DNA from 4 places in the Duganella sp. Root198D2 genome. Region 2 is predicted to be linked to each of the others. Evidence: riboswitches for the same ligand, from Rfam matches in the RefSeq annotation. Region 2 holds a riboswitch; each other region holds the start of a gene.

Region 1 (4,189 bases), on a different contig from region 2:
CTGGTCCATTCGAAGGTTCGCCAGCGCTCTGCGCCGTCCCACAGCACGATTTCCGTGGTGCCGTCGGCGAACGTGACGACCAGGGTTTGCAGTACGTCGGCGCCGCGGCGGCGTACCGTCACGATCGTGTGGTAGGGATAGGGGCCCTGGTTTTCCTTGGCATCCGGGTATTGCTCCTTCCAACCCTTGCGCTGCTTGCCGATCCGTTTCTCAACTTCCTCCTCTGTCAATTCGACGTGCTTGCCGTTCTCGACATGCACTCCTGGCAGCGGCAGCACTTCAGCGCTGGTGAATTTGGAGATGCGGTCGTCAACCCGGTTCACGCTGTACACCTGCTGCGCAAATACCTGCTCCACCAGCCTGCGGTTGCCGCTTACTTCGCTCAAGACCTCGCGGAAATCGGCCAGGCTCGGATGGCGGAATTTCCAGCGGCGGTAGTATTCCTTGAAAGCGCGCTCGATGACGTCCCTGCCCAGTTGCGCTTCGAGATCGTGCATGGTGGTCGCAGTGCGGGAATACACCGGGCCGACGCCCTGCAGGCGATGGAAGGCGCTGGCGCCCAGCGGGTCGGACGGTTCTTCGCGCGGGGTCATGGCGCGCTCTACGTCCCAGACGTTGAAGCGCGGCGCAAAACCGAGCTTGCCGAGCAGGGGCGTGGTGGCATCGACCGTGCGGCGCAGGTCGGACAGCATGCGCGTGTTCCAGTACTGGTTCAACCCCTCGTCCAGCATCGGCTCTTCGAACTCGTTGCTGGCGAGGATGCCGTAGAAGTAGCCATGGCCGAATTCGTGGATGGTGACGAAATCCAGTTCGAAGGCGCTGAGCGTGCCCGGGGTGACGTCCTTGTAAGCATCGGCGGTGAAGAAGGTCGGGTATTCCATGCCGGCCGCTTCGCGCGCGTTGTACGGCGGGATCACCACGGTCACCGTCCTGTAAGGGTAGGGGCCGAGCGTCTTCGAGAAGTAATCGAGCGAATCCCTGGTGGCTTTCAGCGCGGGCGCTGCGTTCGATGCATATTCCGGCGGAAACAGCACGGTGATCTTCACCGGCGGGCTGCCGGCGCCAATCCAGGTGTCGGTCAGCGGCTTGGCGCTGCGGCTGTCGGCGGTCCAGGCGAAATCGTGCACGTCGCCTTGCACGAAGTGGTGGGTCAGCTTGCCTTCTTTTTCGACAGGCTGGCCTTGCAGTTCGCCGGTAGCGCCCACGGTATAGCCTTTGGGTACGGTCAGCTTGACGTCGTAGTTGCCGAAGTCGGCGTAGAACTCGGATTCGGCGTGGAATTCGTGGGCGTTCCAGCGCGGCGCCGTGGCACCGCGTTCACCGGGCAATTCCAGCACGGCGATCTTGGGGAACCACTGCCCGACCAGGTGGAAAGTGCCGAAGTAGCCGGTGCGCGATACCACGCGCGGCAACTGGTCGAAGAAGCCGATATCGAGCGTGGTGCTGGCGCCCGGCGCGACTGCTTGCGGCAGGTCCATGCGCACCACGGTGCGGTCGGTAACGGGGCCGCCATCGGGCTGCACGAATTTCCACGGCACGCTGGCGCCGTTCTGCTGCACGCTGCGCAAGTCGATATAGCCCCATTCGCCGTCCTTGGTATCGACGCCGGAGCGGAAGCTGTTGCCGCTCTTGCGCTGCTCGGTGAAATAGGTGCTGCCCGGATTCTGGAAGGCGTTCAGGTACAGGTGCAGGTAGACGCTGCGCACCGGTTCGCTGCTGCGGTTGCGCCAGGTCAGGCGCTGCCTGCCTTCGACCGTATGCTTGACCGGGTCGAGGCTGGCCTCGATCTTGTAATCCACCACGCGCTCCGACAGCGTGGCTTCCTGCCCGGTGCGCATGCCACCCCAGGCATTGGGCGCGCTGGGCACGGAAACCGCGGCGGCATTGCGCGGCGCAGTCGGTATCTCGGCTTGCGGTGCTGCGGCGCCGGCCAGCAGGGCGACGGCGGCGAGCGCGATGAAAGTACGCATGGATCTCCCGTAACAATTTGGCAACGCGTCACTATAGCCTAAGCAGCGTATAATGTGGCCGCCTTGGTGCCCGCCCCCTGTTCGTGGGGGCAGTTAAACGGGAAACGCAATGTGCTGCCCCCGCAACGGTACGCAAGCGCCGTCGTCATGACGGCAGGCCGCGCCAAACAACCACTGCATCAATGAACACGCAGGAAGGTGGAACGGTCAGTCTTGCCAGCCCGGATACCGGCCAGGGAGGTGGAAGCGCACCCGTACAGGGCTCGACTTCTGTGGATTCCGACTGCGGGGAGGCAGGCGGAAAATACTCATTCAAACAGTCATGACCATCATCTCCTCGCGCTGCGCGCTTGCCGTAGCTGTTGCCGTATGCTTCGCCGCACCGGCCCAGGCTCAATCCCAAACCGACACCGTTGTCATTTCCGGTTCCCGCTTCGCCAGCGACCCATCGCTGTTGCCGATCGGCGCCACCACCATTAGCGCAGCCGATATCCGCCGCGCCGGCGTATCGGACGTCAACCAGGCGATCCGCAAGATCGGCGGCGTGTATGGCCGCCAAAGCCTGACCGGCAGCCCTGACTTCGGCCTCGACCTGCGCGGCTTCGGCACCTTCAGCGACCAGAACGTCGTGATCGTGCTGGACGGCGTGCGCCTGAACGAGAACGAGCAGCTGGCAGCGACCCTGTCCACCATCCCGATCGACCGCGTGCAAAGCATCGACATCATGCGCGGCGGCGCCAGCGTGCTGTACGGCGAAGGCGCGACCGGCGGCGTGATCCGCATCACCACCAAGCGCCCGCAAGCCGGTGAGCGCAGCGGTAACGTATTTACCGAAGCGGGCCAGTTCAACAGCAGCGAAGTGCGCGCCAGCCTGGCACAGGGCTTCGACTCTTACGCATTCGACCTGTCGGCCGGCCACCAGCGCACCGACAACTACCGCGACAACAATGATTTCAAGCAGTCGCGCATCAACGGCGGAGTGCAGTTCAACACCGGCGTTGGCCGCTTCTCGCTGCGCGCCGATATCGCGCGCCAGGACCAGCGCTTTGCCGGTGGCCTGAGCGAGGGCCAGTTCCTGCTCGAACCGCGCCAGACCCTGACCCCGAATGATTTCGGCAAGCTCGATAGCGACCGTTACACCGCCGCCTGGGAGCACAAGGTCGGCGCCTTCGACCTGGCGGCCGAACTGTCGCACCGCAAGAAAGAATCGGAAGGCGTTTACAGCGGCTTCAAATCGGCCTACGACAGCAAGCAGACCCAGTTCTCGCCGCGCGTGCGCCACCTGGGCCAGTTCGACGGCCTGCTGAACGAGCTGGTGGCAGGCTTCGACTTCAGCCGCTGGAACCGCGTGACCCATGCTTTCTTCTCGGCCGCCGACGTCGAACAGCGCAGCAAGGCTTTCTACCTGCGCGACGAAATGAAGTTCTCCGGCCCGCAGCAATTCCGCCTGGCCGCCGGCGTGCGCCGCGAACTGTTCGACAAGGATTCCGCCGATTCGGTTCCATTCGGCGCCAACTACAGCCAGAAACAGGCGCATAACGCCTGGGAAGCGCAGGGCAGCATGCTGGCCGCGCCAGGCCTGACCGCCTGGGCCAAAGTTGGCCAGAGCTACCGCGTCGCCAACGTCGACGACAATGCCTTCACCCCGGTTCCAGGCAAACCGCTGGAAACCCAGGTGTCGCACGACGCCGAGATCGGCCTGGGCTACGCGGCTGGCGATGCCAAGCTCGACGCGCGCGTCTTCCGCCATAAGCTGGACAACGAGATCTATTTCGACCCGACCATCTTCGTCAACACCAACCTGGCGCCGACCCAGCGCAAGGGCTTCGAGCTCGATGGCAGCTACCGCCTCGCGCCGGAATGGCAAGTGCAGGGCCACTTCCAGCAAGTGGAAGCCGAATTCCGCTCCGGCCCTAACGCCGGGCGCGAGCTGGCGCTGGTGCCGAAGAACATCCTGACCGTGCGCCTGGCATGGCTGCCGGCGGACGGCCAGAGCGCCGACATCGGCGTGCAGCGCGTAGGCAAGCAGCGTTACGGTAGCGACTTTGATAACAGCTGCGATGCCCGCATGCCGGCCTACACCGTGGTCGATGGCCGCTACGCGCGCAAGTTCGGCCAATGGGAGCTGGCGCTGAGCGCGCTGAACCTGTTCGACAAAGACCACTACAGCCAGGCGTTCAGCTGCCGCGGCGGCATCTACCCGAACAGTGGCCGCCAAC
Region 2 (4,189 bases):
GCGATAGGTAGTGCGCAGGTAGGCAAGCGCCGTGCTGGCTGAGCGAATGCTGTTATCTTCCACCAGCGGACGCGGACCGAAATAGCGCAGCTGGAACGCACCGGACCATGGGCCGATGTCGTTCAGTGTCGCACCAAATGACACCACCTTTTCCACAGCGCCCGGAACACGGTCGCCGGCCGCATCGAACTCCGTGTAGCGGGCGCGCGAATAGGCCAGGTCGAAGTCCAGCAGCAAATGGCTGGTGGCTGCATAGTGGTTGTTCCATTCGATGCCGGAACGTTTACTGGCGCGGCTAGGTGCGGTGTCGCCTGCATCGCCGGAGAACACCAGCTCGGAGCCAGAACGCAGGCGCCACAGCGCCATCGAGCTTTGCAAGCCAGGCACGAACTCGCTGCGTGCGCCGATTTCCGAGCCACGTGTCTTCACCAGCGGTGTGACGGGCTCGACGGGCTCGCGCTCGCGTGGCGACAGGCGGGCCGTGGCGCCGCGCGCGTCGTTGCTATGGAAGCCTTCTCCGTAGTTCACGAAAAACTCCGTCTTGCTCCAGGGCCCCAGGATCAATGAGAGCTTGGGCGATGCAATGTGATCGTTCACCTTCCCGGAGTTTTCCAGGATAGAGCTGGCGACATCAAAGCTGTAGCGGTCATAACGCAGGCCGGTGATGGAGCGCAGCCAAGGCGTCCACTGCACGGTGTTCTGGAACCACACCGCCACGCTGCCTTCTGTCACGCGCGACTCGGCGATCGGGTGCAGCACGCGCTGCTGCGTCGTTGCATACAGGCCGACCGGGGCAATGCGGTCGAAGCGGCCCTGCACGCCGATGCTGTTTTCCATCGAGCGGTCACCAAATTGCCCGAACCAGGTCTGGGTCAGGTCGAAGCCAGTCATCTTGCGGCGTTCGGTTTGCAGGACCTGGTCGCCGTTGACCGGATCATCCAGGAAGTAGGTGACGTCGTTGTACAGCGCCAGGTCATTGCGCACCACGTAGGCGTGGGCTTCCGTCAGCGAATCGCCAACACGCTTGCGCCATTCGCCGGAAAGGCTGTAGCGCGCCGTGCGGCCGCCATCGCTTGGATCGGCCGCGCCAAACTCGTCGAGGCGCCCGTCCTGCACTGCGCGCAACGGAATCTGGCTGGTAGCGTGCCAGCCTGCTTTGTAAGCCATGCCGGTAATGCTGAATCGTTCCGCGCTGGTCCCCGAGCTGTAGCGCAGCACGCCAGTCGACTTGTGGAATCTCTCCGGCATCTGCCATGGGCCGTCGTTGTGGCCCAGATCCAGTGCGTACAACAGGTTGCCGTTGCCAACCTCGGTGGAATTCGCCACGACGCCGCGGCGATAGGCATGCACACCGGCGGTAAGCGATGCGAAGCCTTCGTTCAGCTTATCGGCCAGACCCATGTGCGCAGCACCAGCCGAGGCGAAGTCGCCTTCGTCGGCGTAATAAGGGCCTTTGCGGTAGCGGATCTTGCTTACCAGCTCCGGGATCAGAAAGTTGAGGTCCGTGTAGCCCTGGCCGTGTCCGTGTGTACGCATATTGACCGGCATGCCGTCGACGAAGGTGGCGAAGTCGGTGCCGTGGTCCAGATTGAAGCCGCGCAGGTAGTATTGGTTCGCCTTGCCATCGCCGCTATGCTGGGCGACGATCATGCCCGGAACGAATTCCAGGATTTCGCCGGGCCGCAAAGCGGGCCGGTTGGCAATCAATGCTGCGGTGATGGTTCCTTCGCTGGCTGCGTCGGAAGTGCGGATGCCATTGTCGTAGTGGTGGCCAACAACGTACACCCTTGCTGGTGCTTCCTGCTCTTGTGCGTGCGCGACAGCGCACAACGCCCCCGCGATCATGGGGATCAATGATTTTTTCATTATGGATGCTTGAATCGGCAATCCCGCCCACCTCCCCGTGAGCGCGACCGAACAGCGCACGCATCGTTGCCGACGTGTGCACCACCTGTCTGGCCGGTATCCGGGCTGGCAAGGCGGACCGTCTTGCCTTCCCATGCTTGCGCACAGTGGCTTGAGAGACGACCTGTCGTGAAGAACGACGCTTGCTTACCGTTGCGGGGGCAGCACACCTTGGCTTGCTGGCTGAAGCAGCATGGCCATGTGTTTCCCGTTTAACTGCGCGCTTGAACGCGCGCGAGGCACCAAACGGCGGCGATTATACGCTATGCATTGTTGTTATCCTGCCACCTGTCGGTATAAACCAGGTCGGCAAGTTTGCCGCGCTTTGCCCACCCTTCGAGTTCCAGCATCGGCTTGGGATAGAAGCCGGCAACGTGACCCAGGCAGATGATGGCGACCGGTTTGCCGCCCTCCGGTATGCCCAGCAAAGACGCCAGCCTGGCCGGGTCGAATAGCGACACCCAGCCCATACCCAAGCCTTCAGCGCGGGCGGCCAGCCACATGTTCTGGATGGCGCAGGCGACCGAGGCCAGGTCCATCTCGGGCAAAGTGCGGCGGCCGAAGATGTGCCTTTCGCGCTGGTCCATCAGGGCCGCCACCAGCACTTCGCCGCATTCGCGGATACCTTCGACCTTCAGCCGCATGAATTCCTCGTTGCGCTCGCCCAGGGCTGCGGCGGTAGCCTGGCGTTCTTCATCGACCAGCCGGTACATCTGCTCGCGCAAAGCGGGGTCCTGGATGCGGATGAAGCGCCACGGCTGCATCAGCCCAACGCTGGGCGCCTGGTGGGCTGCGGCCAGCAGGCGCATGAGCAGGTCTTCATCCACTGCACCGGGCACGAAGTGACGCACGTCGCGCCGTTCGGCAATCACACGATAAACGGCATCAATTCCTGCCTGGTCAAAACTACTCTGCACTTCTACTCTCACTGTTGATGGAACACGATTTCCTCGACGGCCTGTCCATTGCACAGGTGTTGGTCGATGATGCGGTCCATGTTCTCGGGAGTGACATTGTAGTACCAGGTGCCATCCGGCTGGACGCAGGCGATCGGGCCGCCCTTGCAGGCGGCGAAGCAGCTTACCCGGCTGCGCTTCACACGCAGCTCGCCTTCGTTCAGGCCCGCGGCCTTGAATTTATCTCCAAGACTATCGAACAAGGCCTGCGCTTGGCCGTCGGCGGTGCAGCGCGGGCCGGTACAGATCAGCAGATGGCGGTGGTAGCTGCTGATTTTTGGTTTGACTGGAGCGTCGCTCATGCCTCGCCCCCGTCCACTTCAGTGACTGTTTCGGCTTGCCACGGCTCGTCCAGCGTGGCCTGGATGTAGTCGGCCGGTAGGCGGTACTGCGCTGCCAGTGTTTCGATGCTGGCGCCGGCTTCGTGTTCGGCGCGCAGCGTATCCAGCCATCCCAGCAAGCCGGTCGACAGCGAGCGGCCTGCGCGTTCACCTTCGCGCGTCGTCCCGCCCTCTTGCATATCGTATTTGTTGGCGTAGCCGCGCGGGGTGACCATCAGGCCATTACGGATGAAGGTATTGCTGTTGCCGATCAGGACGGTGCTAAGCATGCCGATGTCGGCGTCGCCCATGCAGTCCAGGGTGGTGAAGACAATGTTTTCGCGGCGGCGGTAGGCACTCTTGACGATGGCCACGGGGGTGTCGGGGCGGCGGTGGCGCAGGAACAGGCGTTGCGCTTCAACGATCTGGCGCGTGCGGCGGCCGCTTTTCGGGTTGTACAGCGCCACCACAAAGTCCGCCATCGCTACCGCATCCAGGCGGCGTGCGATGGTTGGCCAGGGCGTCAGCAGGTCGGACAGCGAGATCGCGCAGAAGTCGTGCGTCAGCGGTGCGCCGACCAGGGCGGCGCAGCTATTCAGTGCGGATGCGCCGGGGATGATCTCCACCTGCACCGGGTCCTCCGGCGTCCAGCCGGACTGGAACAGCACCTCGTAGGTCGGGCCGGCCATGCCGTAGACGCCGGCGTCGCCGGAAGAGATCAGCGCGACCTTCTTGCCGGCGCGTGCCGCCTCCAGGGCGCTGACTGCGCGGTCCAGTTCCTCCGTCATCGATTTGCGGATGATTTCCTTGCCTTCAATGAGGTCGGCCACCAGCTTGATGTAGGTGACATAGCCGATGACTACGTCGGCTTCGGCGATGGCATCACGGGCGCGCTGCGTCATGTGCTCTACGCTGCCGGGGCCGATCCCCACCAGCATGATCTTGCCCGCGGTAGCGGCTTGTTCGAGTTGTGCGTTCATGGGTTCTTCCTTGCGATGGAGACGGTGA
Region 3 (4,189 bases), on a different contig from region 2:
CTCGTTGCGCGTGGCGTCCCGCACTAACTCGCCAGTGCGGCTGGACACATACAGGACACTGCCCACATCGTCGTTCGCCCGAACCCGGTACAGCGGCCGATGTCCGCTGACGGAACCAAAAGACCACTGGTCCAGGTCAATCCGGTCCACCGCCAGGCTGCTTGCTCCAGGCGCCGCATTTCTGGCTGAGGCCTGGGCGATAGCCTCCGTGACTTCCAGAGCGGTGCCGGTGTCCGCCCAGGCTGACCACCGGCGGCCATCGCGCATGAAGTGATAGGCAGGACGTCCTGCAATGGTATTGATCTTTACCGCAGAGGGAACGCCGGCTTGGCCGGAAGATTGCCATGCATCCCAGGCGCTGGCCTTGACCTGCTGGATATCCAATGGCGCCAGCCACGCCATGCGTTCCTGCTTGTTAAGGGCAGGATATGGCACGTACATCATGACGATGCCGGAGATGAACCACATCAGCACGAGCAAGCCGATGGCGATGCCGAGCCAGCGGTGCAGCAGGTGCAGCTGGCGTTTCCACGATCCCACGGTGCGGGAGATCAGTAACGCCACTGCACGGTCAGCTCGGCGTGGCGGCGCTCGCCCAGCAGGTACTGGCTATCGCTGTATGAGGTGCTGGCATAAAGCTTGTCGCTCAGGTTGCGCAGGTTCAGCTGCAGCAGCACATTGCGGTTGACGTTCCAGCCAAGCGACGCGTCCATCGTGGTATACGCGGCGAGCGCCTGCGTGTTGCCATTGTCGATATAGCGTTCGCCAACGTAGCGCGCGCCGATCGCCACGCGCCATGAGTCTGCATGGTAGTTCAGCCACACGTTGGACGAGATCTTTGGTACGTCGGCCGGACGCATCCCAGCGCGCGAGCGATTGCCGCTTTCGATCAACTGGTCGAACCGGGCATCGGTGTAGGCCGCATTGGCCTCCAGGCGCCATTCCGGCAATAGGGTCACACTGGAGGTAAACTCCGCGCCACGCGACGATTGCGATCCGCCCTGGATCGACAGCGCCGGACTGGATGGATCGCGCGTGATGATGTCGTTCTTGCTGATGCGGTACAGTGCCGCAGTCCATTCAGCCTTGCCGTTCGCCAGGGATTGCTTGATGCCGGTTTCGACTTGGCGCGAGCTGGTCAGCTTGTAGCGGCTGCTGGCCAGGTTCAGCGACAGCAAACTGCCAACCGGGTCGCTGCCGCTGCTGACCTGCCCGTACAGGGAAGCGTCGGCGGCCAGCTTCCAGGTCAGGCCCAGGCGCACTGCGTTCGAATGCAGCCTGGTGGTAAAGCCGGCGGCACCGCGCAGGCTGGCGCGCTCGACCTTGTACTGGTCGTGGCGGAAACCGGCAAGCATCAAAAGGCTTGGGTTGATGGCGTAGGCATCTTCCACATACACGGCATTGGTGGTGGTATCGGTGCTGAAGTCAGGCCGCAGCGGATCAGGGCTGGCAAACAGGCCCGGATTGAAGCCAGTCGGGGCTACTGTGGATGATCCGCCGTAGGGCGAGTTGTTGGCGTGGGTGAAGTTGATGACAGCAGCTTCCCAGCCAGCTACGACGCGGTTGTCTCCGCCGTTCCAGCGTGCTTCCAGTCGATTGCCGGTCTGTTCCTGCTCATGCCGGATGGCGATATAGTCGCTTCGCTCCACCACCTTGGCTTGCGCATCATAGGAATAATATTCCGCATTGCGCCAGTTCCGGTGCACCTTCATGTAAGCGAGCTCGTTACTGATGGCCAATACCGGGCTGACACGCCAGGTGAAGCGGGCAACGGCTTTGTCATCCTTGTACGAGATGTCGGCATCGCCGACGTTGTAGTTCTGGTCGCGAAGTTCGCGCGCGATACGGCCATTGACAAGGGGCGTGCCAAAGTAGCGCTGCGGTTTTTGTTCCAGGTGGTCGAGCGAGAAGTCGAGGTCGAGGCCGGGCGCCAATGAACAGGTCAGGCTGGACAGGATCTTGCCGCGGCGGGATTGGCCGCGGTCGATGAAACCTTCGCTATGATCGGCATAGGCGTCGATGCGGAACGCCGCTTTCTCGCCGAGTGCGCCAGTTGCGCCGACACCGCCGCGCAAGGTCTTGCCGCCGCCGACACCAGCCATGGCCTCGAAGCTGGTGGCGCGCTGTGGAGCTTTGCGTACGGCGTTGATGGTTGCGCCGGTGGTGCCGCTGCCATAGACCACGGACCCCGGGCCGCGCAGCACGTCGATGTATTCATAGCCCCAGGGGTCGGACGGATAGGTGGCCGTACCGGAACCGACTTGCGGGCGCTGGCCATTCTCCAGTAGCGCAATGGCGCTGTTGCCGCTGAAGCCGCGTGCAGAGTAGGCGACTCCGTTACCCGGCGAGCTCGTATCTGTCAGGCCGGTAGTACGCGTGATGGCATCCTTGACCAGCAGGTCGCCACGCGCCTGCATCGTGTCGGCGCTGAGGGAGTCGACGCTGGCCGGCAGTTCCTGTGCGGTCAGGTCCAATCTGCTTGCCGTAGCGCCAGGGCGCGTCAGTCCGAGGCCCTCATACGCCGTCGCTCCCTGTACGGTTACGGTTGGCATGATCTCGGTTTGCTGAGCCCAGGCAGCGGAAGTGAAAAGCACAGAGATCGCGGCAACGATAGGGCGCAGGGAAGGGGAGCGGGCTGGTCGGGATGAGGACATGGATGGATTTCTGCTGGGACGGCATGGCACGCGCGCATTGCGAGCGCGAGTGCGCACAACGACCGAGTGCGGTAGCTTTAGCGATAAATGGAAAACGGCGAAACATATCTTGCAAGAGCCACACCCCGGGCTTTGCTTAATCATCGTGACTGGCCGGTCTTCTGGCTTGCCTTCATTCTTCCCTGATCGTGCCTTCCCGTGCGTTGGACAGTGGCGGTTGATCAGAGTCGTCAGGCTTACAGCAGCGGGGACTGCGCCGGAATGGTGCGAGATGAAAATCCCGCGCGTCACCGGCTTCCCGTTTCACCCTTCGGCCGACAAGCAGAAGGGCACCTTTCACGTATTGGCGCGCATTCTACATGCAAAATGCGATCAGAGGTAAATTTGGGCCACGACAGGGGTACTTCGTCCACGGCCGTGTGAAATGGATCAATGCTGAGCAGTCACGAAGCCAACACAACGTTCAGAAGGTTGTGTGCTCTTCTTCGAAAAGCCAGGTGAGGGGATTTTTCTACCATCGAAACGGCCATTATTCCCTCCAACGACGCAAAGATTAACTCGGCGAGTTCGCGCTCTGCGCCGTCCTGCCGCAATCTCAAATTGGCCGGTTCGCTGTGCAGAATCTTCTCTAGCCAGTCTATATTCTGCGTTGCAAACCGCTGTAACTCTTCAATGCATGTACGCTCCTGGAACGACGGTTCGCGCACCATCATCAGGTACATGCAAGGCCGCTTGCCGTCCTCCAGCATTTGCGCGAAGAGTTCGGTGTATTGCCGAAGGTGCTCAGCAAGCGTCAAGCTACCTGATCCGGAAATCGCATTCAGCCTTGATGCCTGCTCTTCTCGATATAGTTGCATTGCCTGTCGGGCCAGATCTTCTTTCGATGCGAAATGATGGTAAAGGCTCGGTGCCTTAATCTGTAGGTTATCAGCGATTTGCCGCATTCCCAGTGTGCTGAAACCGAACTGCTGAAACAGGCGTATCGCCGCGCCCAGAATGGCCTCCCGGGTGAGTGACGCTTGATTTGCTTTGACAGGCGCCATGGGTGTCACTCCAGAATCTCGATGCCACCGCGGTGGGCAACGAACAGAAGCGCTTCTTCCAATGCGTAGGCCTCATGCTCGTCGCTTCCCTGGACATGAAGTACGTCTCCTGCCCGCATCTCGACGTCATTGAAGCGGATAGCGCCTTCCAGAATACAGATTTGCTCCCACCCATGATGGGAATGTTTTGGAAAGCGTGCGCCCGCCTGGAACCTGGCCAAGTAGCCGCCGTCGCCGTCATTACCTGTCCAGGTCGAACATGTCTGAATCCCGGGAATGCCTGAATCGCACCATTCACGGTTAATTTGCCGAACCAAATTCATTTGCTGATTTCCATCTCATAAGGAATACGGAACTCTAACTAACGTTCGTTAGGTTGTCAATGGCAGGTTCATCTGGAGCAAGCCAGGGCATGACCCTGGCTTGCTCGGTGCCTGTTGCTTGGTCTCGAGGCCGGTATCGGACGCTTGAGGGGGATCAGAACTTGTACTG
Region 4 (4,189 bases), on a different contig from region 2:
TGCCCAGCGAGGCGCCGAAGACGAACAGCACCAGCCCAAGCAGGACCGGCGTCGGCGCCAGTGCCAGGCCGGGCAGGGCCAGGCAGACCGCCAGCGCCGACCACAGCACCACCTTGCGGCAGCCAAAGCGCGCCGCCAGCGCGCCGGTCAGCGGCATCGCCAGCAGTGAACCCAGGCCAAGGCAGAGCAGCAGCAGGCCGAGCGGGCCTTCCGCCAGTTGCAGGCGTTCCTTGGCATAGGGCACCAGCGGCGCCCAAGCGGACATGGCAAGGCCCGCGGTCAGGAAGGCGAGGCGGGTGGACAGGCGATGGCGGTGGTCGATGGCTTGATTCATAGCTGAACATTCTAGCTGGGAATCGTTTCCACTGCCCGCTGGCGTGTTCAGGGCGCTGTGGCCAGCTCGAGCGTGGTGAGCCAGTGCATGGCTTGCTCGCGCGTCTCGCCGCACATTTCAGCCGATGGCTGCAGGCCGCCGCAGAATGCCGGGCGTTCGGGTCGGCCGAAAATCCTGCAGAGATTATCGTCGCCCAGCTGCACGCAGCGCACCCCGGCCGGCTTGCCGTTCGGCATACCGGGAATCGGCGAGGTGATCGAAGGCGCAGTGCAGCAGGCGCCACAGGCTGGGCGGCATTGGAAACTCATGATGGGGCGATATTCTACAGCTTCGGCCAACCCAGCCAGCGCATGGCCTGCTCGCGCGACGCACCGCACACCGCTTCATCGGCTCTGAACTCGACGCACACGCGGGGGCGTTCGGGCAAGCCGTACAGCTTGCAGCGCCGTTGTGAATCGAGCTGGATGCAGGGCACGCCCGCCGGTTTGCCTTCAGGCATGCCGGGAATCGGGCTGGAGATTGCGGGCGCCGTACAACAGGCACCGCATTGTGGACGGCACGGGATCGGGGTGCGGTTCACAGCCGTGTTGGCGGCTTTGCCTTGCTAGTGGATAACGTGGTGCGTGCGGCTGCCGAAGGCTTTCAGGGCGTCGGACAGCGACACTTCAATCTGGCCCAGGTGGGCATCTGCCAGCACCCAGGGTTCGCCGTCAGCGGCATGGCGTTTGGCCACTTCGCGTTCGACCATGGCCGCCATGCGCTCGTGCAGCACTTGCTGGTAGCGCGGCGAATCCGGGTCCCCAGCCTGGGCACGGGCATACATATCCGCCCCTTCCCAGAGTTCCTGGATGCGCTCATCCGCAAGTCCGGAGGCGGCTGCCAGGACTTGTAATGTTGTCTTGTTATGCATTTTTACTCTCCCAGACACGTTCTTTGACGCGTACTTAGCAGTAAATACCTAATTCTCTCGAATTACCAATGATTTTGAAGTAGTGGATCCATATAACAACAGTCGTTGCTTTTCTAGCTAGATTGCCGCTGGAATCCACTCTGCTAGAATGGCGCACGTTATGTGATTGGTGCCTTCTTGCAAGCCTGCAGGGAGGTGAAACGGGAAGCCGGTGCCGCGCGGGATTGCCATCTTGCGCCAGTCCGGCGCAGCCCCCGCTGCTGTAAGCCGGACGAAGCTGACCAACGCCACTGTGCACCGCACGGGAAGGCCAGGCCAGGGGAGGATGAAGGCGAGCCAGAAGACCGGCCAGTCACTTTGATTGTGCAAAGCCCGGGGTGTGGTTTTGCGTGCTCGGAATCCTGTCGTGCCTACCACTACCTTTGTCCGGACCATTGCGGTCCTGCTATGTGCGTTCGCTTGCGCGCGTGCCAATGCCGCCGTGCTGTTTGCCATCGTCACCGAGCGCGCCGCGCCCATCGCCATCGAGGCCGCCCATCGCCACCTGGCCGATCATCCGCAGGACCGCATCGTGCTGCGCACTCCTGCGCAGTGGATGGCGGCGGACGACAAGCAAGCCGCCCAGTGGCTGGCGCAGGCCGACAGCATCCTGGCGGTATCGCTGTTCGGCGACCCGGCGCGCAGGCTGAAGGAAGCCTTGCCGCGCCATGCCCGCCCGCAGGCGACGGTGCTGGCCATGAACGGCGAAGCCACGCTTAGCCTGCTGTCGCGCGGGCGGCAGGGCAGCCTGCAAGGCTTTTCGCCGGAAACGCTGCGCCAGCTGTCGGCCGAGCAGCCGCCGCAGGCGGCGCTGCAGGAGGCCAGGGCGCGTCCGGCTGCGGGCCAGTGGCTGGCTGCGCGCCAGGTGTGGCAGGCCGGGGGGCGCGACAACACGGCGGCCCTGTTCGCTCACCTGCTCGAGCCGTCGCACGCCCTGGCGCAGCCGCAGCCGGAACCGACGCTGCGCCTGCGTGTCGGCCAGCGCGAGCTGCATGACGCGGCAGCGTGGGGCAGGGCGGCGCAGCTGGGCCTGCAGGCGCGGCCCACGGTAGTGGTGCTGGACCTGTCGAATATGGACGGCACGGTGCCCGACGCCGTGTGCCGCCAGGTCGAGCGCACTGGCCAGCAATGCGTGCAGGTGCTGCCGCGCTGGGGCGGTGCATCGCGCGAAGCGCTGGAGCGTTTGCCGGAACTGATCGCACCGGCCGTGCCGGCCGCCATGGTGGTGCTGCAGGACTTTGTAGTGGGCGCCGCCGAAGGACGCGAGGCCGTCAGCGAAGCATTCAAGAAGCTCGACATTCCGCTGTTCAAGGCGATCCGCCTGTCCGACCGCACGCCCATGCAATGGCGCCTGTCGCCGGACGGCTTGCCGCCGGACTCGGTGCAGTATCGCGTGGCGCTGCCGGAGCTGCAGGGCATCGGCCAGCCGATCGTGATGGCCGCCCTTGGCGAGCCGCAGCGCGACAAGCTGACCGGCATCGAGAACCGCCCGCCGGTGGTGCTGGCGGCGGAAGCCGAGCGCCTGGCCGCGCGCATCGATCGCTGGCTGGCGCTGCGCGCCAAATCCAACCGCGACAAGCGCGTGGCCCTGGTCTACTACAACCATCCGCCGGGCCGGCAGAATATCGGCGCCGACAACCTCGACGTGCCGGCTTCGCTGTTCGACATGCTGCATGCCATGAAGGACGCCGGCTACACCGTGGGCGAATTGCCCGCCACGCCGGAAGCGCTGCTCGACCGCATCATGGCGCACGGCGTCAACCTGCCGGAAGACCGCGGCGCCTTGCGCGAACTGGCGGGCACCGTGAACAGCGTCAGCGCCGCCGATTATGCGAAGTGGTTCGGCACGCTGTCGCCGCGCGTACAAGGCGAGATGACCAGCGGTTTGCTGGGCCGCCTGCATGCCGACGTGCTGGAAGCGGAAGCCGCGGGCGAATGGGTGCTGGGGCGCAAGCAGGCGGAAGTCGTGATCAAGGAACTGCAGCACCTGGTGGAGGGAGCCGATCATCCTCAGCGCGAGAAAGCGATCCGCGACCTCGCTGAGCTGGCCGATGGCTATGCCGCCTGCCTGCAAGCGAAGGCTGCGCGGCGCTGCTCCGCGCTGGAGCCGCTGCGCCGCCGCGTGTCGTCTTACGGTATCGAAGGCTTGAAGGGCTGGGGAGCTGCGCCCGGCAAGATCATGGTCGAAAGCGGCAAGCTGCTGGTGCCGGGCATGGTGTTCGGCAATGTATTCATCGGCCCGCAGCCGCCGCGCGGCTGGGAAGTCGAGGAAGAACTGCTGCATGCGAACACCAGCGTGCCGCCGCCGCACCAGTACCTGGCCTTTTACCACTGGCTGCGCGACCGCTTCAAGGCCGATGCGCTGGTGCATATCGGGCGCCATTCCACCTATGAATTCCTGCCGGGGAAGGCGGTCGGCTTGTCGGTCGACGACTTTCCCAGCCTGATCGCGGGCGACCTGCCGGGCATCTATCCCTACATCGTGGACGGCGTCGGCGAAGGTACGCAAGCCAAGCGGCGCGGCCTGGCGGTGATGGTCGACCACCTGACGCCGCCGCTGGCATCGACGCCGCTGTACGACGAGCTGCTGTCGCTGCGCCAGGTGGTCGAGAGCTACGAGGCAGCCAGCTCCGAGACGTTGAAGGCGAAGGCCGCGCAACTGATGCGCGAACGGGTGGTGGCCCTCAACCTGAAAGCGGAACTGGAAGCTTCGATGGCCGATGTGCTGGCCGTGCGCGGCATCGGCTTCGATGCGGCCGACGACGATTTGCTGGCGCACGAAGTTGGCCACTACCTGACCAAGCTGCAGGAGAAGTTCATGCCGCACGGCCTGCACATCTTCGGCCGGCCGTGGAAGCAGGAGTCCATTGACCTGATGCTGGAATCGATGAAAAAGGGCGGCATCG

The links. Region 2 has a riboswitch for cobalamin ahead of ASE26_RS14015 (TonB-dependent receptor). Riboswitches for the same ligand answer to the same signal wherever they lie in the genome.
Region 1: another riboswitch for cobalamin. It lies ahead of ASE26_RS09135 (TonB-dependent receptor); the one in region 2 lies ahead of ASE26_RS14015 (TonB-dependent receptor).
Region 3: another riboswitch for cobalamin. It lies ahead of ASE26_RS18165 (TonB-dependent siderophore receptor); the one in region 2 lies ahead of ASE26_RS14015 (TonB-dependent receptor).
Region 4: another riboswitch for cobalamin. It lies ahead of ASE26_RS27855 (cobaltochelatase subunit CobN); the one in region 2 lies ahead of ASE26_RS14015 (TonB-dependent receptor).

The regions. Positions count from the first base shown of each region.
Region 1 is NZ_LMIC01000007.1:34,549-38,737, forward strand. It holds gene ASE26_RS09130 (M1 family metallopeptidase) at 1-1,970, opposite strand, end outside; cobalamin riboswitch at 2,018-2,222, shown strand; gene ASE26_RS09135 (TonB-dependent receptor) at 2,293-4,189, shown strand, end outside.
Region 2 is NZ_LMIC01000012.1:320,655-324,843, reverse strand. It holds gene ASE26_RS14015 (TonB-dependent receptor) at 1-1,866, opposite strand, end outside; cobalamin riboswitch at 1,940-2,167, opposite strand; gene bluB (5,6-dimethylbenzimidazole synthase) at 2,169-2,822, opposite strand; gene ASE26_RS14005 (ferredoxin) at 2,831-3,163, opposite strand; gene cobJ (precorrin-3B C(17)-methyltransferase) at 3,160-4,161, opposite strand; gene ASE26_RS13995 (cobalamin biosynthesis protein) at 4,158-4,189, opposite strand, start outside.
Region 3 is NZ_LMIC01000023.1:79,699-83,887, forward strand. It holds gene ASE26_RS18160 (PepSY domain-containing protein) at 1-564, opposite strand, end outside; gene ASE26_RS18165 (TonB-dependent siderophore receptor) at 552-2,552, opposite strand; cobalamin riboswitch at 2,788-3,006, opposite strand; gene ASE26_RS18170 (TetR/AcrR family transcriptional regulator) at 3,098-3,697, opposite strand; gene ASE26_RS18175 (cupin domain-containing protein) at 3,703-4,020, opposite strand; gene ASE26_RS18180 (TonB-dependent receptor) at 4,175-4,189, opposite strand, start outside.
Region 4 is NZ_LMIC01000050.1:206,199-210,387, forward strand. It holds gene ASE26_RS27840 (MFS transporter) at 1-334, opposite strand, end outside; gene ASE26_RS27845 (YkgJ family cysteine cluster protein) at 382-642, opposite strand; gene ASE26_RS30365 (YkgJ family cysteine cluster protein) at 657-899, opposite strand; gene ASE26_RS27850 (hypothetical protein) at 939-1,244, opposite strand; cobalamin riboswitch at 1,395-1,612, shown strand; gene ASE26_RS27855 (cobaltochelatase subunit CobN) at 1,651-4,189, shown strand, end outside.